Regions from separate parts of the Rouxiella sp. Mn2063 genome, predicted to be linked through region 2. Evidence: predicted binding sites of a transcription regulator. Region 2 holds the regulator's gene; each other region holds the start of a gene.

Evidence for each region. Region 2 encodes PhoB, which activates phosphate uptake and scavenging genes when phosphate is short. Its sites were predicted from a motif close to CTGTCATAAAACTGNCNNAT; they were not measured.
Region 1: the regulator PhoB is predicted to act here: its motif matches at 2,265-2,284, upstream of pitA (inorganic phosphate transporter PitA).
Region 3: the regulator PhoB is predicted to act here: its motif matches at 5,022-5,041, upstream of ACL9RG_RS04375 (heavy metal response regulator transcription factor).

The regions. Positions count from the first base shown of each region.
Region 1 covers NZ_JBMOUD010000002.1:268,269-276,412, reverse strand. Annotated here, with positions in the region: gene ACL9RG_RS04640 (peptidoglycan-binding protein) at 1-621, opposite strand, end outside; gene ACL9RG_RS04635 (NAD(P)/FAD-dependent oxidoreductase) at 828-2,021, opposite strand; gene pitA (inorganic phosphate transporter PitA) at 2,356-3,855, shown strand; gene uspB (universal stress protein UspB) at 4,004-4,339, opposite strand; gene ACL9RG_RS04620 (metallophosphoesterase family protein) at 4,550-5,347, opposite strand; gene ACL9RG_RS04615 (MFS transporter) at 5,322-6,878, opposite strand; gene ACL9RG_RS04610 (GlcG/HbpS family heme-binding protein) at 7,232-7,705, opposite strand; gene ACL9RG_RS04605 (LysR family transcriptional regulator) at 7,815-8,144, shown strand, end outside.
Region 2 covers NZ_JBMOUD010000008.1:97,466-105,609, forward strand. Annotated here, with positions in the region: gene ggt (gamma-glutamyltransferase) at 1-82, shown strand, start outside; gene proY (proline-specific permease ProY) at 153-1,541, opposite strand; gene brnQ (branched-chain amino acid transport system II carrier protein) at 1,783-3,102, opposite strand; gene phoR (phosphate regulon sensor histidine kinase PhoR) at 3,545-4,867, opposite strand; gene phoB (phosphate response regulator transcription factor PhoB) at 4,890-5,579, opposite strand; gene sbcD (exonuclease subunit SbcD) at 5,801-7,027, shown strand; gene sbcC (exonuclease subunit SbcC) at 7,024-8,144, shown strand, end outside.
Region 3 covers NZ_JBMOUD010000002.1:221,638-229,781, reverse strand. Annotated here, with positions in the region: gene ACL9RG_RS04405 (SDR family oxidoreductase) at 1-485, opposite strand, end outside; gene ACL9RG_RS04400 (nuclear transport factor 2 family protein) at 482-808, opposite strand; gene ACL9RG_RS04395 (winged helix-turn-helix transcriptional regulator) at 863-1,267, shown strand; gene ACL9RG_RS04390 (SDR family NAD(P)-dependent oxidoreductase) at 1,468-2,259, opposite strand; gene ACL9RG_RS04385 (MarR family winged helix-turn-helix transcriptional regulator) at 2,339-2,698, opposite strand; gene ACL9RG_RS04380 (heavy metal sensor histidine kinase) at 2,831-4,225, opposite strand; gene ACL9RG_RS04375 (heavy metal response regulator transcription factor) at 4,222-4,902, opposite strand; gene ACL9RG_RS04370 (PLP-dependent aminotransferase family protein) at 5,139-6,557, opposite strand; gene ACL9RG_RS04365 (DUF1127 domain-containing protein) at 6,726-6,998, shown strand; gene ACL9RG_RS04360 (O-methyltransferase) at 7,057-7,713, shown strand; gene ACL9RG_RS04355 (LysR family transcriptional regulator) at 7,875-8,144, shown strand, end outside.

The DNA of each region.
Region 1 (8,144 bases), on a different contig from region 2:
GCCAACTAAGGGGCCATAGACTTTTACAAACTGCTCCGCCTGGTGTCCTTTAAGGTGAGCCGCTTTTGAACATATTACCGCTTTGTATTCCTCAATACCTGCTTGTCTGAGCGTGGCAAAAATTTCTCCGGTGCTACGGTTTCCCATATCGTAACCTCGACCAAGTGTCACCCCGGACGAACTTGTGGGAGGCCATTGTAATATTCGTGAAAAATTGGGGTAACGACGCTGGCGAAATGGCTCTACAGCAGTAATATAGTCCACTCCCTCAGCATCGAATGTGAGCTGTCCCTGATGAACAATGAGAGGCCCGCCGCTATTTTTAGGATGGAAATGGGAAGCAGCAGCGTCATTAAGAGCCAGCATAAACCACGTGTCTGTAGGTTGAATCAGACCATTCGGTGACATATTTAAAAGACGCTGATACCAGCGGATTGCCTCCGTCGTGGCAATATCACAATGCCCATTCACCACCAACGTTCGCCCTGTTGCCTGCAAGTATCCTGCATTAGTGATCAAGTTTTGAACGGCTTTAACTTCATCAGGATTGTTGATTCCGCAGGATCCTACTGATGAGGAAAGGCGGAAAATATGCGGACCAAGAGGCCTGCGATGAGACATTATTGTTTCCTTATGAATAAAGATGAATGCCCAATGCGTTTTAATGGTTATTTAGTTTTATCTCGTCATTTTTGAATTAACATGAACTGTGATTGTGTATAAAAATAGAGTAGGCAATAAAAAGAGGGTTTATTGCCTACTCTATATCAGAGCCTGTCATTGCCTGCTTTTGATATGTTCTCCTCATCCCCAAACAGCATGCAAACCTACCCCTTCACCAACGCCTGTGCGCAAGCCCATGCCGAGCTCCATGCCCATTGGAAGTTGTAACCTCCGAGCCAGCCGGTCACGTCGACCACTTCGCCAATAAAATACAGACCCGGTACTTTGGTTGCGCCCATAGTTTTGGAGGAGAGCTCGCGGGTGTCGACGCCGCCTAGGGTAACTTCAGCAGTGCGATAGCCTTCGGTGCCGTTTGGCTGGACTTGCCACGCTTGCAGTTGTTCGACCAAGGCCGCCTGCTGCGGTGGGTTAAGTTGTTTAAGCGTGACGTCTGGCAACTGTTCTAAGGTTTGCAGGCATTCGACCAAGCGTTTCGGCAGTAACATCGCTAACGTATTTTTCAGGCTTTGATTCGGATGGTCAGCGCGTTGTTGATTTAGGAAGCCCGCCAAATCTGTGTCAGGAAGTAAGTTAACGCTCACAAACTCGCCAGGTTGCCAGTAACTAGAAAGTTGTAATACTGCGGGACCAGATAAGCCGCGATGGGTAAAGAGGATGCTTTCGCGGAATACCGTGCCGTCTTCGGCGGTGAGTACCGCAGGAACAGACACACCAGAAAGGGTCTGTAAATGCTCTAACAGCGGCTTATGCAGGGTGAAAGGCACAAGACCGGCGCGAGTTGGCAAGACTTTCAGGCCAAACTGTTCCGCCAAGCGATATCCCCAAGGCGAAGCGCCTAATCCCGGCATCGATAGTCCACCGCTGGCAACAACAAGTGAGCGAGCACTCACACTCATTCCATTTAGTTGAATAGTAAAGCCTTGATCGGTCTTTTCGACGCTGCTTATCTCACTACGCAGGCGAATAGTGACGTTGCCCAGCTGGCATTCTTGCTCCAGCATAGACACAATTTGCTGCGCGGAATCATCGCAAAATAACTGACCGAGCGTTTTTTCATGCCAGGCAATCTTGTAGCGATTGACCAGATCGATAAAATTCCACTGGGTATAACGCGCCAACGCTGATTTGCAGAAATGCGGATTGGCCGACAGATAAGCCGCCGGTTCAGCCGTTAAGTTGGTGAAGTTACAGCGTCCGCCGCCGGACATCAGAATTTTGCGGCCCAGTTTTTTACCATTGTCGAGCAGCAGAACTCGGCAACCGCCCTGACCGGCCTGTGCAGCACAAAACATTCCAGCGGCACCTGCGCCAACGACAACAACATCAAACTGTTCCACAGCAACCTCTCTGATTAAAGCGATACTTCCCCGTCATTCTTCTAGCTGAAGTCTGTAGGCGATTTTGTCTTTTGGGCGATTAACGCCAGAAAAAGCGCGCTGATTGTATGCTGTCGCCCTCTTATAAACCAGTAAGCAAACAACTTCGCCATAAATGTAACTATATATTTCAAATAAAAAAGCACATTAAATCAATAAGTTTTCAAATTATTAGTGTCCAAAATCTCGCTATCTAGCCATTCTTTGCCAAAAAAATGTCATATTTTGCTTTTCCCCGCGCCATGTTCTCGCTGATAATGCGCAGCGTTCATGACCACAAACTGGCGTAACAATTATGCTGCATTTATTCGCCGGGTTGGATTTCCATACCGGCCTGTTGTTGATTCTCGCGTTACTGTTTGTGCTGTTCTACGAAGCTATCAATGGCTTCCATGATACGGCTAACGCAGTAGCTACCGTTATTTATACTCGCGCAATGCGCTCGCAACTCGCGGTCGTAATGTCGGGCGTATTTAACTTCCTGGGTGTCATGCTCGGCGGCTTAAGTGTCGCGTATGCCATCGTTCACCTTCTTCCAACCGATCTGTTGCTTAATGTGGGCTCTGCTCACGGCTTGGCTATGGTCTTTTCCATGCTGCTGGCAGCGATCATCTGGAACCTGGGAACCTGGTATTTTGGTTTACCGGCTTCCAGCTCACACACGCTGATTGGCGCGATTATCGGTGTTGGGTTAACCAATGCGTTAGTCACGCACACTTCAGTGGTCGATGCGCTGAATATTCCGAAGATGATCAATATCTTCCTGTCGTTAATTGTCTCCCCACTGGTGGGATTGGCAATCGCCGGGACGATGATCTTTTTGCTGCGCCGTTACTGGAGTGGCACTAAAAAACGTCAACGGATCCACTTCACACCGGCTGAACGTGAAAAGAGTGATGGTAAAAAGAAACCCCCATTCTGGACACGTATTGCTCTGATTCTTTCTGCTATCGGCGTGAGCTTCTCACACGGTGCGAACGACGGTCAGAAAGGCATTGGCTTGATCATGCTGGTACTGATTGGCGTAGCACCAGCAGGCTTTGTGCTGAATATGAATGCCACCGGTTACGATATTAGCCGTACCCGCGACGCAGTCACGCATTTGCAACAGTATTATCAGCAACATGGCGATGCGCTCTCGCATGTCGTGGCGTTGACACCGCTGGTGCCAGCACCGGATGCCAATGCAACATCAACCCCAACCGAGTTCCATTGTGACCCGAAACGGATGATGGAAGCACTTGGCCGCGCACAAGCGCTGTTGACCAATTTGCAAAGCTACAATGACTTAGCACCGGAAGAACGCAGCCATATGCGCCGCCTGCTAATGTGTGTCACCGAAACTGCTGACAAAACCGCTGCATTGAGTGAAACCACATCGCAAGATAAGCGTTTCCTGAAAGACTTACGCGGGGATTTGTTGCAAACCGTTGAATACGCACCAATCTGGATTATCGTCGCCGTCGCTCTGGCGTTGGCTTTAGGTACGATGATCGGCTGGAAACGCGTTGCCACGACTATCGGTGAAAAAATCGGTAAGAAAGGCATGACCTACGCACAAGGATTGTCGGCGCAGATGACCGCAGCCGTCTCCATTGGCGTTGCCAGCTACACCGGCATGCCAGTCTCCACCACGCATGTGCTCTCTTCTGCGGTTGCAGGCACGATGTTAGTAGACGGTGGCGGTGTGCAGGGTAAAACGGTGAAGAATATTATGATGGCTTGGCTGCTCACGTTGCCAGTATCCATTATTCTTTCTGGTGCGCTGTACTGGGTTGCGCTGAAACTGATTTAATTTGAAACCGGTTTAGTTTTGCGGCCTGCGCCTCGCGCAGATGCCATATAAAAAGGCGGGACATGAAACTCATGTGCCGCCTTTTTTATTGCCGTTTTTTTTTCATCGCTGCGGATTACACTCAGTAAACGTACACCAGTCTTACGATTCAATACCAAATCAACATCGCCAACATACTGACCAAAATGAGGCCACATAAGCCGGTCGTGAGCATAAATTGGCCGCGCACTCTTTCGCAGCGGCGAATAAACTCAGGGTCGTGGTGGTCGAGATAACGCTGGGCATAAATGTAACGCACCAATCGTATTTGCTTGCTTGGCTGACCGTGGGTGGTAAAAAAACCGCCGCCATCGACATATTGATAAAGCAAAGGATCACAGCCACGTAGCACCACCAGCAGTGCACGTAAGGAAGAGTAGTAGCGCAGCATATTGACCACAAACACCACAAATAATGCCCAGAATAACGCCATAGGACTGATCATGATTCCTCCTCACTGGCGAGTTTATCCTCCCACAGATGAATCACGTTCTGCTGGGAGTCGCCCCATCTTTTTTATTTATACCCTGCATACGCAGCGCATGGTGACGCACGCTACTCAATATTTAGTGTAGGAAATAGCGGCGGAAAAGTGAGGAAGAACACGATTATTTATTCTCACACCGCTAAATAGAGCCGATGTTCCCTACAAACATCACTTTCCACTCAACGCCTGTAAGCTCGATAATCCGTGATGATAAAGTTCATGCGCGTAAAAATCGGGGATGTTGCTGTCGACAATCGCCTGCGCGACGGCTGCCACATTGTAATTAACCGCTCTAATACTCATCTTTAGTTGGCCGTCGCTAACCTCACCACGCAGCCAGGTTGCTTGTGGTTGGCCCGATTTGATTCTACCGACCGCACCGCAGTTAGCGACGGTAAAATCATCATGATAACCACCGGACAGTTTTCGAATATAAGCGCAATGGGTATGGCCGGTTATCATCGCATCAAATTGATATTGGGCGCTCATCTGCGCTAATAACATCGCATCATAATCAGCGTAAATATATTCTGATACTGACCGGGGGCTGGCATGCACCAGCAATAGATGGAACGGATTATTCTCGCTCCCGACATTCAGTGATAACGACATTGGTAACGCACGCAGCCACGCCATATTCTCAGCACTGACCGTCGCCTTACTGATAGTAATACCCGTAATACGCGCGGTTTGCTCCTCTTCGCTATGCCAAGGCATCGGGCTAATTGCTTTATCGAAGGCCACACGCTCATCGTGATTGCCATAAATAACGGGGATATTACGAGCCTTTAACAGCTCAATGACCTCATTAGGCCAAGGCGCAAAATCAACCAGGTCGCCAAGACAGTAGCAATCCTCAATACCTTGCTTTTGAATATCTGCCAGCACCGCCTGTAACGCCGGCAGGTTGGCATGCACATCGCTAAATATCGCAAAACGGTTATGCCGAGGTTTTAGCTTGGTCATTTTTTCCTCCTTTAGCGCGATCACCACGTAACGTCATGAGAACGAAGACCGCAGCCAGGATGGCAAATAGGGATGCGGTCAGCAGCATCTGTGAAAAACCGCTGCTATAGGCTTGATGAGCAATGGTGCGCAGCGTTGCTGCTAACGTGTCGGGATACATCGCCATCGCGCGATTGATATCACCAGAGACAATGTGGTCGATAAATCCGGGCTGCATTGCGACATGGGCAGAGGCCATTTGCGTATGCAGCGCGCTGCGTACGCCACTGGATAAGATGGCGCCAAGGCTGGCAAACCCGAGCAAAATTCCAGAAAAACGCGCGGTGGTGCTAATCCCAGAGCCCATCCCAGCGCGATCGGGCGCAATGGTGCCCATAATGGCTTTTTGCGTTTCACCATTAAGTATCCCGCCACCGCTGCCGAGCAGCGCCATGCCAATAGTGATAAATAACGGATGTTGGTGAGTGAGCGCCCAGGCAATCACCATATTGCCGAATCCAACAATCAACAGGCCGAGCACTAACAACTGTTTTGCCGACATAACATGAGAAACAAAGCGTGTCAGCTGCGGGAAAATCAGCATGGCGATAGCAAAAGGCAACATGCCAATACCCGCCGCTAACGCCGTTTTCCCCTCGATGTTTTGCAGTAACAGAGGCAATAATGAGGTCATCACCTGCGCCGAGGCGGCATACGCAAACATCGCCATTACCGCGCCGACAAAAGGCCATGAAGAGAACAGTCGCAGGTCCAGCATCGGATGGCTTTTTCTTCTTTCGACAATAACCAGACAGAAGAAAAACCAGACGCCGCAGGCAATACGCAAGATAACGTCCCGGCTCTCCCAGCCGCGGTCAGGCCCAAGGATCAACGCCCAGGTCAATGAAAACATCCCGGCGACAAACAGCGCGATACCATGAATATCGACCGGCCCTGCCTGCGGGTTTTTAGATTCATCAATGACGTTAGAAACGGCTAAGGCCAACAGCCCACAAATCGGCACGTTGATAAAGAAGGCCCAGCGCCAACCAAAGAAAGTACTAATAACGCCGCCAGCCAAAGGTGATAGCACCATTGTCAGCCCCATCACACCGCCCCATACTGCCCAGGCGCGGTCGCGTTCCTGTTTACCATGAAAAGTATGCCCAATGATTGCCAAAGCCGGGGCCAACAGGAAAGCAGCGCCAACACCTTGTAAAGCGCGAGCGGCATACAACATACTGGCCGTTGCCGCCCAGCCGCACGCCAGCGAGGCGAGCGAAAATAAGGCGATACCATAAAGAAAAATACGCTTACGACCAAAACGGTCAGCCAGCGACCCGGCAGGTAATAAGAATGATGAGAAGCACAATACATAGGCGCTAATCACCCATTCGATGTCGGCAAAGGTCGCTCCAAGACCGCGTGCAATTGTCGGTAAAACAACACCGACAATATTGGTATCAAGCACAGTCATCGCACAGCCCATTGAGGCGACAAATAATATTGCATTATTTCGCCTGGCTGCCGGGAGTATTGTCGCGGCGGTCATATTAATCTCCGGTAATATTTTAACAGTATTAAAAACAAAAAAAATTATCGGCATAATCAATATATACCCAAATAATTGCAGTTACTTCAGGGCGGCAGGGAGCACCGCCAATACAGAAGCGACGTCAAGTATGACGGGTATCTCTGATTATTTATTCCCGTAGCCAATAGCTGGCGATATCGCCATATCATCCCTGGTGATGAATGTAATAAAATAAATACGAGAGGATATTTTTATAAAAAAAATATTTTAGCTTTCTCCGCTGACTCGGAGAAAAAATAATTAATCATTTACTATGTTGGTAAATAGCCAACAATAATCATTAAACGAATTTCATCAATATCGCTTCGTTTCTATGGCGTTAATGCTGCAACACCCGCTTGAGCAATTTCAACGTCATGTTCTGGTGTCGCCGATGAAACACCAATCGCTCCAACAATCTGCCCCTGCCAGCTCAGCGGTAAACCGCCGCTCATCATAATAAAATCTTTGGCGCTGCTTACCGCGGGACGCGGACCATTCAGCGCTTTTTCTAAATCGCTGCTTGGCCGATGGAATAATGCCGCCGTTCTGGCTTTTCCAGGGGCAAGAATGACGCCTGCAGGAACGTCTGCATTGTCCATTCTTTCCTGCAACAGTGGATTACCGGCGTCATCAACAATAGCGATTACCGCTGGCCATCCCTCTTTCTGAGCTTTCTGCTCCGCCGCCTGCATGACTTTCTTTGCCGTTACGAGGTTGAGATAGTGGCGAGAAGGTAAATCTGCCGCCATCACACTCGATACGCTTAATCCCAGATACAATGCCGCGATCGTTTGATATTTCATGTTCATCTCCTTTAAACAAAACCGATGAGTAGTCTCGCTCCGCAGTGGTGCATATTCAATCATCAGCAGAGTGGTTATAATTAGGTAAAAACTAATAGTCGAGCCGCCGATGGAACTTCGCCACCTACAATATTTTCTCGCTGTTGCCCGCACGCTGCACTTTAGCGCCGCGGCTGAAGCACTCGGTATCGCTACACCAACGCTGTCAGTGCAGATAAAACAGTTAGAGAACGAGATTGGTACCGCGCTGTTTTTCCGCACAAAACGGCGGGTGAAATTGACCCAAGCCGGGGAGATTTTCCGCCTGGAAGCCGAAGCAACTGTGCAGCAGGCGGCGCTGGCATTGGAACGTGGTAAAAGCGCGGCACGAGGTGAGATAGGCTATATCCGGGTTGGCTATATTACCGCCACATTGTGGTCTGGCACGCTAACAGAAGTC
Region 2 (8,144 bases):
AGTATCCGGTTTAGTGCGAGAAGGTTACTTCTACGGCGCGAATGACGTTCGTCGCCCGGCTGGCGCGGCTATCGGTTATTAATACATTGATTTAAAATGATAAAAAAGGGTAAGCAAGTGCTTACCCTTTTTAATGCCAGTAAAGAGGAGCGTTAAGCTCTCTTCCTGCGCTGCATGATCCAATAACTCACGACGAGCAGCAGCACCCAAACAATTCCGGCGTATAGCGCCACGCGGGTATCTGGGAAATAGCCAATCAGACCAATAATAAAGAACAGGAAAATAATACCAATGACCGAGGTGAAAACCCCGCCGCGTAATGGGAAAGCCAGCTCAGCCGCCTGTTGACGGCTCAACGAACGACGGAAGCCAATCTGTGAGAACAGGATCATAATCCACACCCACACCGTAGCAAAGGTCGCCAGCGAGGCAATCACTAGGAACACGTTCTCCGGCATAATGTAGTTGAGGTAAACCGCGACTAACATCGCGGCTAGCATCACCACGACTGAGACCCAAGGAATGCCATTTTTCGACACTTTGGTGAACATTTTTGGCGCCTGTCCCTGCTCCGCCAGGCCGTGCAACATACGCCCGACACCAAATACATCACTATTAATCGCTGAAAGCGACGCCGTAATGACCACAAAGTTGAGAATACCGGCTGCCGCCGTGATCCCCAAATGCTGGAAGGTCAATACAAACGGACTGCCCTGATTGCCCACCTGATTCCAAGGGTAGATACACATAATCACAAACAGTGTGCCAACGTAAAACAACAAGATACGCCAAGGCACTGAGTTGATAGCTTGCGGAATGGACTTCTTCGGATTATCGGCTTCACCCGCGGTAATACCGATAATTTCAATGCCGCCGTAGGCAAACATCACCATTTGTAGCGATAGAATCGTCCCTAACCAACCATTGCTAAAGAAGCCGCCGTTGCTCCACAGATTATGAATTCCCGTTGGTTGCCCGGCGTTACCAATCCCCCAGAAGATAATGCCGAAACCGGCCAGAATCATCAAAATGATGGTCAGCACTTTGAACAACGAGAACCAAAACTCCAGCTCGCCGAATACCTTGACGCTCAGCAGGTTAATACCACCAATAATCAATACCACGCTTAATACCCAAATCCAGTGCGGTACGCCGGGGAACCACAGCCCCATATAGATACCAAAAGCGGTAACATCGGCGATCGCCACGATCAGAATCTCGAAGCAGTAACTCCAGCCGGTAATATAACCAGCGATAGGTCCAAGATAGTCTTGTGCATAGCGAGAGAAGGAGCTGCTTTGCGGGTTATTAACCGACATCTCCCCCAGCGCGCGCATGATAATAAAAGCGACAATGCCACCGACAATATAAGCCAGTAACACACTCGGCCCCGCCATCTTGATGGCATCTGCCGATCCATAAAACAAACCGGTGCCAATAGCAGAACCTAGCGCCATAAATCTTATGTGCCGAGCATTTAATCCGCGTTTTAATTTGGGTTGCTGAGGGGTGACATCTTGCTGATTACTCAATGGGTGCATCCTGCCTCCGGTTTAACTGATTAATTTTCAAGACCAGATTGTCTGGATTAATGGCAGATGCTAGCAGGCCACGAGAAGAATTCTGTGACCAATTCGTTAAATCTCTTAACATGTATATACAGATGCTGTCGAGTTCACATAAACAACAACCGAATCCCTTCTCCATGAAGTGATTCGGTTGCGGCGTGGCATAAAGGCGGTGAATACCCCGTCATACTTGAAGCACGACGGGGATATTGACTTACTGATGCACTGATACACTGCGCGGGCCAGCCGTGCGGTCATAAATACCAATCACGACGAGTACCAGCAACGTAGGTGGCAACCAAGCCAAGCCTTGTTCTGCTAGCGGCAGCTTATCGACCCAGAGCGGTAGCAGCGCTTTAAAGGCTGACGCTTTAATTGCATCGATAATCCCGAACAGCAAACTGACCAACATGACAGGGGCGACAATACGTGAGCGGTTATTCCACCAACGCAGCGTGAAGCTCAATACCACCAGCGTAATACACGGAGGATAAATACCGGTCAGCACTGGAATTGATACCTTAATCAGTTCACTCAGTCCCAGATTTGAGACCACCATAGAGAACAGACCTAAGATAAACACCAGGGAGCGGTATGACAGCGGCAGGTGCAGAGCGAAGAACTCCGCGCACGCACAGGTCAGGCCAACCGCCGTTACCATACAAGCGATGAAGATCAGTGCGGCCAGGAAGAAGCTGCCCAATCCACCAAAGGTATGTTGTACATATGCGTGCAAGATCACCGCACCGTTTTGCGCATCAGGTACCAGACTGGCGCTATCCTGGCCCAGTTTAAACAGGCTCAAGTACACCAGCATCAAACCCGCACCGGCAATCAGCCCTGCCAAAACGGTATAACGAGTGAGCAACTTCGCTTCGGTTACGCCACGAGAACGCGCCGCGTTAACAATCACGATACCAAAGACCAGTGCGCCCAACGTGTCCATGGTCAGATAGCCGTTAACAAAGCCATTAGAGAAGGGATCGTTTTGATAAGCTGGCGTCGCGGCAATTTCTGTTCCGGCAGGCCACAGAACGGCAGCAATACCCAAAATAGCCAAAGCAACAATTTTCAGTGGCGCAAGGATATGACCCACGGTATCCAACAAACGGCCAGGATAGAGTGAAATCAAAATGACTAACGCGAAATAAATCAGGCTATAAATCAGCAGCGGCAGTGCACCATCGCCGGTTAGCGGAGCAATCCCCAACTCGAAGGATACTGTCGCTGTACGCGGGGCTGCGAAGAGTGGGCCAACGGCTAAATAACACACCGTCGCCAGTACTAAGCCTGCGGTACGGCCAATCGGTGAACTCAAGCCATCAATGCCGCCGCCAACACGCGCCAGCGCAATCACGGTCATGACGGGCAAGCCCACTGCGGTGATCATAAATCCGGCAGCTGCCCACCAGACATTCTGCCCGGCTTGCAATCCAACCATCGGTGGGAAAATGATATTTCCCGCCCCGACGAATAACGCAAAGGTCATGAAACCCAGCGCCCAAACGTCCTTACTTGTTAATCGATAATTCATAATTGGTGCCGTGTTACCTGTTCAAAAGGATAAAACGCCTGGTGACGATTATCATCCACTGTCTAAAAGGATATGCCCAAGTTACTTCGGATGCAGAAGGCTATGTTCTTAGGGAGCTCTGTTTTTATGGAGCTATATAGCTATAAAGCCGTACAGATATGCAGGAAGTGTCGGGGAGCAACGGCGCTTAAGGTAAACGTTTATAGTGCGGAAAGGCAAGGCTGGATCATAAAAGCAGAGATTTCCACTGCACAATTATGCAGAATCAGTAATTAATGCCAGTTAAATCAAAAAACACGCCATTTGATGTGTATTATTTTTGAGCAATGATGAGCGTGTTATGCGCTAAAAAACGAAAAAGTGCGTGAAATAACCAAAAATTCAGCATTTCACACACTTTTATGATGCCTTTAAACGGTAACTTTCCGCTAAGTCGTGGAACTTATTTATTCTTAACGAAAATTTCAGCTTGTTGTGTATGAGGCACAATAAACCGCTGCGGCAAGGTAAAGGTGAAACAACTGCCGACGCCCATTTGGCTGATAATATCCAACCGAGCATGGTGATGACTTAGCGCATGCTTCACGATTGCCAGCCCCAATCCACTGCCTCCGGTTTGCCGCGAACGTGCTCTATCGACTCGGTAGAAACGTTCGGTTAAACGTGGGATATGCTGTGCTTCAATGCCGGGTCCGTTATCTTTTACTTCGAATTTAGCGCCCTGCGGTGTTTGCTGCCAACTCACCTCAATGCGCGTGCCTTCTGGCGTATGATTCACCGAGTTATAAACCAGATTGGAAACAGCACTTCGCAACTGGTCATTGTTGCCAAATACCTTGAGCTGGTTATTAACGGTAAAGACAATCTCGTGGCGACCTGAACTTAACGTCTGTGCTTCACGCTCGATCATGCCTAACATTACCGGAACATCGACTCGCTCATTCAAATCGATATTAGTGGCCGCTTCAATTCTCGATAAGGTGAGCAGTTGCTTGACCAACCCATCCATTCGTCGCGTCTGTTCTTGCATGGTATCTAAGGCTTTACTGCGGAAAGGCTCTTCGAGCTTCGCCTCCACCATCATTTCTAAATAGCCTTGCACCACGGTTAGCGGGGTACGTAATTCGTGACTAACATTAGCAAAGAAGTTGCGCCTAGCTCCTTCTAACTGATGCATTTGTGTCACATCACGCGCCACCATCAACAGCTGACCTTCAGAATATGGCATGACACGGAACTCAACATGATGCTCATTATTGAGCTGCAAATTCAGCGCTCGGCTAAAATCACGACTCTGTATCCACAAACGAAACTCAGGATAACGCACCAGATTGAAGATATGCTGGCCATTATCTTCCGGCCAACGAAAGCCCAGTAATACCTGCGCCAGTCCGTTACACCAGAAAATATTGCCCTCTTCCGTGGTCAGCACCACTGCATCAGGCAAAGATTCAGCCCCGCTGCGAAAGCGCTTAATCAGCAACGCTAATTCACGGCGACGACGGCGATTACGCATCTGCATCTGGTTTAGACCATAAAACAGCGGCTCCCAGCTCCAAATCCCGCTAGGCGGCGTAATGCTGCGATCCAGCCACAGCCAATGAGAAAGTTTTAGCTGGTTATAGTAGTTCCAGCCCAGTGCCGCAAATACCGACACTAAGAGTAGATAAGGGAGATGGCCAATAAAAATGGCGAGAATAAACGCAGGTAAGCAAAATAAAAACAACTCACCCGCGAGGCGCTTCCATGATAGGCGTTCTAACACACGGTTTCCCCGTAGAAACTAATCAATAGCGCGTTGAAAAACGGTACCCGGTTCCGCGAACGGTTTGGATCATCCGGTCGTGACCGCTCACTTCCAACGCTTTGCGTAAACGGCGGATATGTACATCGACTGTACGATCCTCCACATAAACGTTAGTGCCCCAAACATTATTCAGCAGCTGCTCACGGCTATAAACGCGTTCAGAATGCGTCATAAAGAAATGAAGTAGTTTAAATTCGGTAGGCCCCATGTCAAGCGCCTGCTCATTAGCAACCACTCGGTGAGAGGAAGGATCAAGGCTTAAACCTTGCATATCGATCACTTCTTCAACAGCCATTGGGGAAATACGACGCATCACCGCTTTAATACGCGCCACTAATTCTTTCGGAGAAAACGGTTTGGTGATGTAATCATCCGCACCCACTTCCAAGCCGCGAACCCGATCTTCTTCTTCGCCACGGGCGGTAAGCATCATGACCGGGATCTCCCGTGTCAACGCCTCACGTTTAAGATGTTTAATAAACTGAATGCCAGAACCACCAGGCAACATCCAGTCTAGCAAGATGAGTTCAGGGAAGGGTTCGATTAAACGGCTGACAGCAGAGTCATAATCTTCTGCCTCTACGGCGTGATAGCCATTTTGCTCTAATACAAAACACACCATCTCGCGGATTGGTGCCTCATCTTCAACAACTAATATGCGTCTTGCCATCGTGGAACCTGCCAATAAGTTAGCGATCTTTATTTGATTGCGAGCAACATTATGCGTCAGTTTTGTGACATATTTATGAAAATCATTACAAGCCGAAGTTAAGTGTAGTAAACATGTCTGGCTTGCGTCATACAAATATCATTTCCTGATTTTTCAACGACAACCACCCAATACGACGTTTATAATTAACGACACTATTTTCCTCTAACCATGAGAACGCGATGCGCCTGATTCATACTGCCGACTGGCACCTCGGCCAATACTTTTTCACCAAAAGCCGAGCGCCAGAGCACCAAGCCTTTTTACGCTGGCTTATCGAGCAAGTTGAACAGCATCAGGTTGATGGCGTTATCGTCGCCGGCGATATTTTTGATACCGGCTCGCCGCCTAGCTATGCCCGTGAATTGTATAATCGCTTTGTAGTTGAGCTACAACGCACCGGCTGCCAGCTCATTATTTTGGCGGGTAATCATGATTCCGTCGCCACGCTTAATGAATCTCGTGAGCTGCTCTCTTGCCTCAATACCAAGGTTATTGCCACCGTCAGCGACGATTTATCGCAGCAAATTATGGTGCTCAATAACCGCAACGGCCAGCCGGGGGCAATTGTCTGCGCCGTGCCATTTTTACGCCCGCGCGACCTGCTTGCCAGTCAGGCGGGACAATCGGGTAATGACAAACAACTGGCCTTGCAAGAAGCCATTGCCGCGCACTACGCCAGTTTGTACCAAGCGGCGCTGGCCGAGCGCGAACGCCTGGGGGTTGCGCTACCGATTATCGCCACCGGCCATCTGACCACCGTTGGTGTCACCACATCCGATTCAGTACGTGATATCTATATCGGTACGCTGGATGCCTTCCCGGCACAGGCGTTTCCCCCAGCCGATTACGTCGCACTCGGCCATATTCATCGCGCGCAGTGCGTGGCCAAAAGCCAGCATATTCGTTACAGCGGCTCGCCAATTGCCCTAAGTTTTGATGAGTTAAACAGCCCCAAAAGCGTCTATTTGCTGGAGTTTAGCCAGAATGCGCTGAGCACCGTAGACGCGCTGCCCGTGCCGACTTACCAGCCGATGCAGATGATCAAAGGAACTTTGGCCGATATTGAGCAGCAATTAGCCGCTTTCGCTGGGAAAGAGGACGACAAAACCGTCTGGCTGGATATCGAAGTGGCGACCCAGGATTATCTCAGCGATATTCAACGGCGCATTCAAGCGCTCACCGCCGATCTGCCGGTAGAAGTGGTGTTGCTGCGACGCAGCAAAGAACAACGACAAAACAGCCTGCAACAGCAGGAAAAAGAGACGCTCACCGAGTTAAGCGTGAGCGAGGTGTTTGAACGCCGATTAGCGCAGGAAAACAGCGACACGGAAAATCGTCATGACCGGATGCGTACCCTGTTTGCCCAAATCGTTGAACAGGTTGCCAGCGGCGAGGATGCCCAATGAAAATTTTGAGCCTGCGTTTAAAAAATCTTAATTCACTGGAAGGCGAATGGAAAATCGACTTCACCGCCGAGCCTTTTGCCAGCAACGGTCTGTTTGCTATTACCGGCCCGACCGGCGCGGGGAAAACCACTCTGCTCGATGCCATTTGTCTGGCGCTCTATCACCAAACGCCGCGCCTTAACGTGACACCGACGCAGAATGAGTTAATGACGCGTCATACTGCTGAATCACTGGCAGAAGTAGAATTCGAAGTCAAAGGCGTCGGCTACCGTGCTTTTTGGAGCCAGCGGCGGGCAAAAATGTCGCCAGACGGTAATTTACAAGCGCCAAAAGTTGAGCTGGCGCTGCTGGCAGACGGCAAAATTATTGCTGATAAAGTCCGAGATAAGCTCGATCGCATTGCCGAACTCACCGGGCTGGATTTTGGCCGCTTCACCAAATCGATGATGCTATCGCAGGGACAGTTTGCCGCTTTTCTCAATGCTGATGCCAATGATCGTGCCGAACTGCTCGAAGAGTTAACCGGTACAGAAATCTACGGCCTGTTGTCCGAACGCGTATTTGAACAAAATAAAGAAGCCAAAATTACGCTCGATGGCTTACATCAGCGCATGGCCGGTATCGAACTGCTGAGCGAAGAACAGCGCCAAACGCTGGAAACAGAATTAGCCGCGCTGAATACCCAGGAATCGAACCTCGGCCAGCAGGCGCAGCAGCGTCAACAGGATCTTAACTGGCTGCAACAGTGGCAGCAGGTGCAACAAAAGCATCGCCAATCACAGCAACGTTTAACGGCGGCAGAACAAGAAAGCGCCGCAGCCGCACCACAGTTACAACAACTGGCACGTAGCGAACCGGCAGAAAAACTGCGGCCACTGCTCAGTGAACGTCAGCGCAGCGTGCAACAAACCCAGCAATTACAGCATTTACTGAGCCAATTAACCCAGCAACAGGCGCAACAGGTTGCTCAAATGACGCCGCTGAATCAGGCGTTGGAACAGGCGCAAACGGCGCGACAGCAACAAATACAACAGCAGCGCCAGCAACAGACGCTAATTGAAGAAAAAGTGTTGCCGCTGGATAGTGACATCGCGCAACGACGTAAATTGCAAGCTGA
Region 3 (8,144 bases), on a different contig from region 2:
TATGTCGACAATGCAGCCTTGGCAGCAGCATACGCCGTCGTGGATTCGGGTAGCGGGAGTTGATGTTGAATAGAGGTGACATGAACAATCACACCGGTGCCTTGCTCGATCATCTTCGGTAATAACGCGCGATCAAGACGAACGGCTGACATCAGATTCAGATTAAGTTCCTCCAGCCACAGCTCATCATTCAGAACAGCGAAACCACCGCCAGGTGTAGAAGAGCCGCCGACCACGTTAATCAAAATATCTACCCCACCGAGCCGCTCACACACTTGTGTTGCCACCTTTACACAGCCCTCAGCCGTACTAATATCTGCGGCAAGATAATGAACGCCTTCCAAGGTATTATCAGGTATCGTGCGTGCTGTCGTTATTACCCGAGCGCCAAGTTCGACCAGCGTTTTAACCACGGCAGCGCCGACGCCTTTCGTCCCGCCGGTGACTAAAGTGCGTACCCCTTTTAAACCAAGATCGAAATTCATACGCCTATCTCCAAACGCGCGATCGTATTATTTTCAAGGATAAATGCGTAACTGAGATCAATAGGACTGCCGGGGAAGTTGCCGGTCAGACGGCTGATAACGGTAATAATCTCCCCGTTGTGCGCGATAGAGATCGGCTCGCTGATATAGCTATATTTACTGCTGGTCTCCGCTTTCCACTGATAAATAGCGGCTCTGCCTCTATGTGTTTTTTGCTCATCCACTACCAGCGCATTCTCAGTAAAATACTGAGCTACAGTGGCAGCATCTTGTTTGTCTGCGGCAAAATAGCCCGCAATAGCCGAGGGTAAAATAATTGACATGGCAGCTCTCCTGATTAACTTTGTCTCAACAAATCATCTCCTTCACACGAAAAAATGACAAGTACAGACAAAAAAGTAGGGTACTTACCAAAAAGTAAGCATCATGATTACACAAGAGAAACTGCTGCGGCTGGCGTCGAAAAAATTATAAAACTGCTAGAGGGACGCTGGAAGTTGGTGATTTTGTTCCACCTCTTTGGCGGCCAAATTTTACGCTTTTCAGATCTTGAACGCGCTATTCCTGCCATATCGCAAAAAATGCTGATCCAGCAATTACGGCAATTAGAGCAAGATGGCATCGTCCAAAGGATTGTGCACCATCAAGTTCCCCCTAAGGTTGAATACTGTCTTACTGAGTGGGGACAGGCGCTGTGTCCTGCGCTAGATGCATTATTAACCTGGGCGGCATTGCGTGAGGATATCTCAGACAAACATGCAGATTCTTCGCCATCAGATTGATAGCTAATGCTAATCGCGGGGTAAATACCCCGCGGTTCAGACTGCTGACAAAGTCCGTTATTAGGGAAAGTAAACCGTTGGGGTCGTAGCGAGCTTGCTCGCCGGAGCGCCCCTAGGATTACTAAGCCCGTGTATCTCGGTATACCAGACAACTTTGTCATCAAACTCAATCGCGGGGTAAATACCCCGCGATTACTGTGTTACTTCAGGTTATAACGTGCGGCTGACTTATTGTGAGAAAGATTAGGCTTCAACGCTTGGCGGGCATTTTCCATCGCCTGCCAGTCCTTGATATCCGGCAACGCAGGAATAGTCACTAGCTCGCCCTGGTCGAAACCAGACAGCGACGCATCCACCATATCTTCGGCTGACATGATAATCTCTTGCGGCAAATGCCCAGCCGGAACCCCCGCGACATTCCAGAAATCTGTCGCCGTTGCGCCAGGCAATACCACCTGAACACGAACACCTTTATCCGCTAATTCATGATGCAGAGACTGGGAAAATGCCAGTACGAATGCTTTGCTACCGCCGTACACACCGTTGAGTAATTCAGGTGAAATCGCCACAACAGAGGAAATATTAATGATAGCGCCCTGCCCGCGAGCAGCCATTTGTGGTGCTGCAGCATAACTTAGCTCCATCAGGGAGCTGATGTTTAATGTCACCATTTCGCGCATTTGTGCGATGTCAGATTCTAATAACGGCTGGGCTTTACCAAAACCAGCATTGTTAACCAGCAGGGTAATATTGCCGTCTTGCTTGATGGTATCAGTCAGCTGCGCCAGGTCTGCGCTATTGGTCAAATCAGCGCGTATTGTCGTTACCTGACGCCCCGTCTCTTGACGAATTTTGTTGGCGATGATGTCCATTTTGTCCTGGCTGCGGGCAACCAGCAGTAAGTCGTAACCACGTTTTGCCAAGCGATCGGCATAAATAGCGCCGATACCCGATGAAGCCCCGGTAATTACCGCAGTCCCAAGTGTTGTCATGATTTTTCTCTCTGTAGGATATTTAATAAGTGTATATACACACATTGTCGTTTTTTAACTCCCGCCGCGGCGGGTGAGTTTATAACGGCAATGTTCTGAGCTTTCTGGCGATTCTCTGCAAATGATTCACGTCATCTTCACCGAGCAGTTCAATAAAGCTTGCTTGCGCCTGTTGCCATAACGGCATCGCACGAGCCAGTGTTTCTCGACCACTGGGCGAAATAGCGTAGATATGTTGCTTCGGGCTGGTATCTATCGTCACCAAACCCTCGTTTAACAGCGGCTTTATTGTTCTGAGCAGCGTGGTCCGTTCCATTGTCAGGGTATCTGACATTTCACTCATCGTTGCACCTGACTCATTAGCCAGCATGACCAACAGTGAGAATTGGACAATAGTAATCCCCTCGTTTGCCAGATGACGCTCGTACAGAGGCGTCACCGCCCTGGAGATCATCCGCGAAGAGAAACAACTGCATAATGTAAGAAGTTCGGTGCTGTTCATGACAAGAATAATGATGTGTAGATACACACATGTCAAGTGAACAAAAAAAATAAATCGAGGGTATGCGAATCAACGCTCGTGACGTGGAAAATGCAGTGAAAAACACGTCCGATTACCTTGGCTTTCAACCCGGCATTGCCCTTGATGTAATCGCATAATACTACGTACGATGGAGAGGCCAAGACCGCTGCCGCTGGACGAATTTTGTCTTGAAGTATCAGCGCGGTAGAAACGGTCAAAAATACGTGCTTGTTGCTGTGCATCAATTGGCACACCTTGGTTCTCCACCGAAAGAATCATCTCGTCATCTTGCGAATCGGCACTGATCACCACCGTACTACCGCTATCAGCATAGCGAATCGCATTGGCCAATAGATTCGCCATTGCGCGACGCAACAGATCGGCATCAGCCCACACGCTGCCCTGCTGAGGCAATTGTAATGTCAATTGACGCTCTTCTGCCGGCCCCTCGAAATAATCGGCCAATGGCTGTAAAACTTGTGCCAACTGTAAAGTATCACGATGAATCGCCTGGCTGGCATCTTCCGCCCGCGCCAAGAACAACATATTGTCGATCATCTTCGATAAACGGAGTAACTCCTCAAAATTGGAGCCAAGTAGCGACAAATAATAGTCATTACTCCGATGTTGAGTTAACGCGACTTCGGTTTGCCCCAGCAAGTTACTAATTGGTGTACGCAAATCATGCGCCATATCTGCCGAGACCTGACTGAGCTGCCCAAAGCTGGTTTCTAGCCTGTCCAACATTTGATTAAAAGCGTCCACCAGCGGCCACAGCTCACGCGGGGCGTTATCGAGCGTGATGCGGCGCGACAGATGACGCACATCTATCGTGCTGGTTTCTTTTACCAAACGATGTAACGGTTGCAGACCACGACGCGTTAGCAACCAGACAACTAGCGCAGCGGTTATTGTCGCCAGACTAATCCACAACAAGATTTGTTGGCGATAACTGTTCAAGGTTGCCGTTCGGGAGGTCATCAAACGTCCGGTGATAATCTCTAACTGACCGGGGCCATCGTGGGTCTTGGCTAATGCCGAGGCAGAAATAAACGGAATACCATCAAGACTTTGCTGATGATGAACGCTAGCCAGTGTTAAGGGTTTATCTGCAGGGACGGGGGCTATATTAGGGATAGCGGTATTACCAGGATTGACCTCAATCAGCGGCGGTTGACCGGGGAATTTTAGCACCAGCAGTGACTCGGTATTACCGAGCATATTGCCAAACAAACGGGGTTTATCGTGGATCAGTTGCAACGCATCTTCATTAAGCAGCAAGGTACGAATTTGGTCCATGCGGGTGACGAGTTCGCCATCATCGCGCACGCTGATTTGTTTTGCCAACGACTGATACAGTGCCATGCCAACAATAACCATAATCAGCAGCACGGTGGCAGAAACCAACAGTGAGAGACGTGCGGTCAGTGACAAGGATTTCATTGCCCGTCCTCAGCTTCACAACGGTAACCCACGCCGTGTACCGTATGAATAATCGGTGCGCCAAAAGGCTCATCAACCTTCTGGCGCAAACGACGTACTGCAACATCGACTACGTTGGTGTCACTATCAAAATTCATATCCCACACGCGTGATGCGATTAGCGTGCGGCTCAATACCTGACCGATATTGAGCATGAACAACTGCAATAAATTGAACTCTTTATTCGTAAGATCAATACGGATACCAGCACGTTCAACACGACGTTTTGCCATATCCAATTGTAAATCAGCGACGACAAGCAGCTCGTCGCGTTTAGCATGACTTCCCCGGCGTAGCGCAGTACGAATACGTGCCAACAATTCGGCAAAGGAAAACGGTTTAACCAGATAATCATCCGCTCCCAGCTCTAACCCTTTAATACGGTCTTCGACCGTACCTTTGGCGGTGAGAAAAATAACCGGGGCATTAATCTGTTTATCGAGTGTTTTCATGACTGACCAGCCATCAAGCTCAGGCATCATTACGTCCAATAAGATCAGGTCATAATGATACTCTTGCGCCATAAACAAGCCATCGCGACCGTTTTCCGCCACATCAACAACGTATCCTGATTCGGTCAAACCACTTCGCATATACTCCCGAGCTTTGGGTTCATCATCAATGACCAAAATTTTCATCATTATCTCCACAAAGTCAGGATGCGACTGCTACACACAATGGCTATTAACTGTAATGTCTACAGTATAACCACAGGCACTAAGTTTACCGGTGCATAACTGACATCAACATGAGTTAGTTATGACAAAAGTATGACAGGGGGAAAACGGGCTATAGGCATGTCCGCCTCTTCTCAGGCCCAAGGCCAGGATTATTTCAGCGTTAACCTCACCGGCTAATCTATCCATAAAACATCTTATTCTTCGGCCATCAACTGCTGTACCGTCAGCCCAATCTGTTTAATCGCCTGCTCATAAATATCATTGAGTGGGTGAGCAAAATTGATACGTAAGCAGTTGCGATATTTGCCTGCCGCCGAGAATATCGAGCCAACCGCAATATGGATTTTATGCTCTTCCAACAGACGATTAAGGCGCTGGGTATCTATGCGTTCATCAAGCTCAATCCACAATAAAAATCCGCCTTGCGGGCGGCTAACCCCTACACCACAAGGTAAATACTTATTCACCCAAGAGGTTACCGTACACAGATGACGCTGGTATTGGTTACGCATACGCCGCAAGTGCTGAAGGTAATGCCCCTGTTTAATAAAATCGGTCAGCGCGATTTGCGGCAGTGTGGACGTGGCCCCGGTACTGATGTATTTCATATGCAACGCACGATTGTGGTAGCGCCCCGGCGCAATCCAGCCCACCCGCAGGCCCGGCGCTAACGTTTTAGAGAAAGAGCTGCACAGTAAAACGCGGCTATCTTCATCGAATGAGGTGATCGTTGCCGGGCGCGGGTACTGATAAGCCAGGTCGCCATACACATCGTCTTCAATAATGGCAATATCATAGCGCTGAGCCAGACGTAGCAACGCTTTTTTGCGCTCATCTGGCATGTTGTAACCGAGAGGGTTATTGCAGTTTGGCGTCAATTGAATGGCTTTGATTGGCCACTGTTCGAGCGCTAACTCCAGTGCTTCAATGCTAATGCCGGTGATGGGATCGGTCGGAATTTCCAGCGCTTTCATGCCATAACCTTTGAGGGTTTGCATCGCGCCATGAAAACTCGGGGAGTCGACCGCCACAATATCGCCAACCTCGCACACCGAACGGATGGCAATCGCCAAGGCTTCGTGGCAACCGGTGGTAATCATAATATTATTGGCATCCATATGGCTGCCGCTATCGATCATCAACCGTGCTATCTGTTCACGTAATTCCAACGAACCATAAATGCTGTCATATTTCAGCGCCAATAAGTTCTGATGCTGACTGGCGCGTACCATCGCCCGATTGAGCGGCTTGAGAGTGGGGGCCGTAATATCAGGAGAACCGCGCCCTAATTGCACAAAACCCGGTAATTCTGGGGCGGTAAGCAGATCTAAAACCTGATCCCACTGAGTGATATCGACCGGGCGTTGTGCCGAACGACAACCCGAAGGAAGTGCCGCCTGTAGGCGAGTCGAGGTAACGAAATAGCCGGATTTGGGGCGTGCTTCGACCAACTGTTTTTCTTCCAACACGCGATACGCCTGCTGTACGGTGCTGATACTCACGCCGTGTTCACTGCTGAGAATACGCACAGAGGGCAGGCGGTCTCCCGCCGGATAGAGCCCCTGCTCGATGCGTTCACTCAATACTTGAGCCAGATTTTCATATCGATTCATGCGTATTCTCCACCATTCAAATTTCAAACCAGTACAGATCCTTTCAATTTAGCGCAGTAACTGTCATTTACACTAGATCTGTATGCTTAAAATACTCAATTTCTGAATCTGTAATGTTTTTCTGTCTCATTGCATTCTGTTGCTACAGGGGAAACAGGAGCAAGCAAGATGAAAAACACCATCAAAGAACGTCAATTTTGTGCAGATGAAAAGGTTGTCAGCAGTGGTTTCTCACCGGTAAATCAAACGGCCACCATAAAGCCGGTACCCATGAGCTGGAGAAGCAAAATCATACTCTGGATCGGCGCATGGAATGAGCTGCGTACCACTCGTCGCTTGCTAAGACGGCTTTCTGATACTCAGCTAAAGGACATTGGCTTAACACGCCAGGATATTCATGAGGAATATGAGCGCAAGGTCTGGCCGCATTGGCCGAAATGATCGGCAATCATGGCTCACGCACTATACTGCTTCTAGGTTCATTCACGGGAGAGGCGGTATGCAACAACAATGGCAAGAAGTCGATGAATTCCTCGAACACAGCTTACTTGTGCCAGACGAAAATCTGGCACAAACCTTAGCACTCAATGCCAAGCAGGGTTTACCTGCTCACGACGTTTCCCCTTTGCAGGGGCAGTTTCTGATGCTGATGGTGCAGATTAGTGACGCGCGCAGGATTCTGGAAATCGGAACATTGGGTGGCTTTAGCACACAGTACATGGCGCGAGCACTGCCAACGGACGGTAAATTGGTTACGTTGGAGAAAGAGGCAACCAATGCGGCGATTGCACACGAGAATCTGCAGCGCGCCGGTTTACTGGATAAAACGACCATTATCGTCGGTGCAGCAGCACAAACCCTGCCGACCTTACAGACACAGCCACCATTTGATCTTATCTTCATCGATGCCGATAAACAGAACAGCCTGCTTTATCTGGAGTGGGCTATCGAGCTTAGCCATACCGGCAGCGTGATCATCATGGATAATGTGATACGCGGTGGCGCAATTGTTGAAGCACAACGCGATGTAAGTGCTAACGGTATTCATCAGGCACTCAGCGCAGTGAAAGGATTCGAAACCCTGACCGGTACTGCACTGCAAACGGTTGGTAGCAAAGGCTGGGATGGATTCGCTCTGTTCCGCGTACAGAAATAATCCTTCCTCTTTTTACTTAGGTTATCTGTCGAGCTACGGCGGATAACCTGTTGGTTTGCATCACTTCCATGAAATTGATGACAGAAAGACTAACGTCATCCCTAGCATAAATCTACCAACCGCCTATTATGCTTAGCATCTATCTCTCATAGAGATTAATGATGGAACTCAGACAAATCAGACATTTTTTGGCGGTTGCCGAAGAAGAGAATTTCACCCGCGCGGCACAGCGTTGTCATATCGTGCAATCTGCCCTCTCTACCTCAATCAAAACGCTGGAAGAAGAGCTAGATACCGCGCTTTTTATCCGCACAACTCGTCAGGTTAAGCTGACCGCCGCAGGCCGAACGTTGATGAGAAGTGCTGAGCTGGCAATGCATCATTTGGATAAGGGTCTGGAAGAAGTCAAAGCGATTACCTCGCTAAAACGC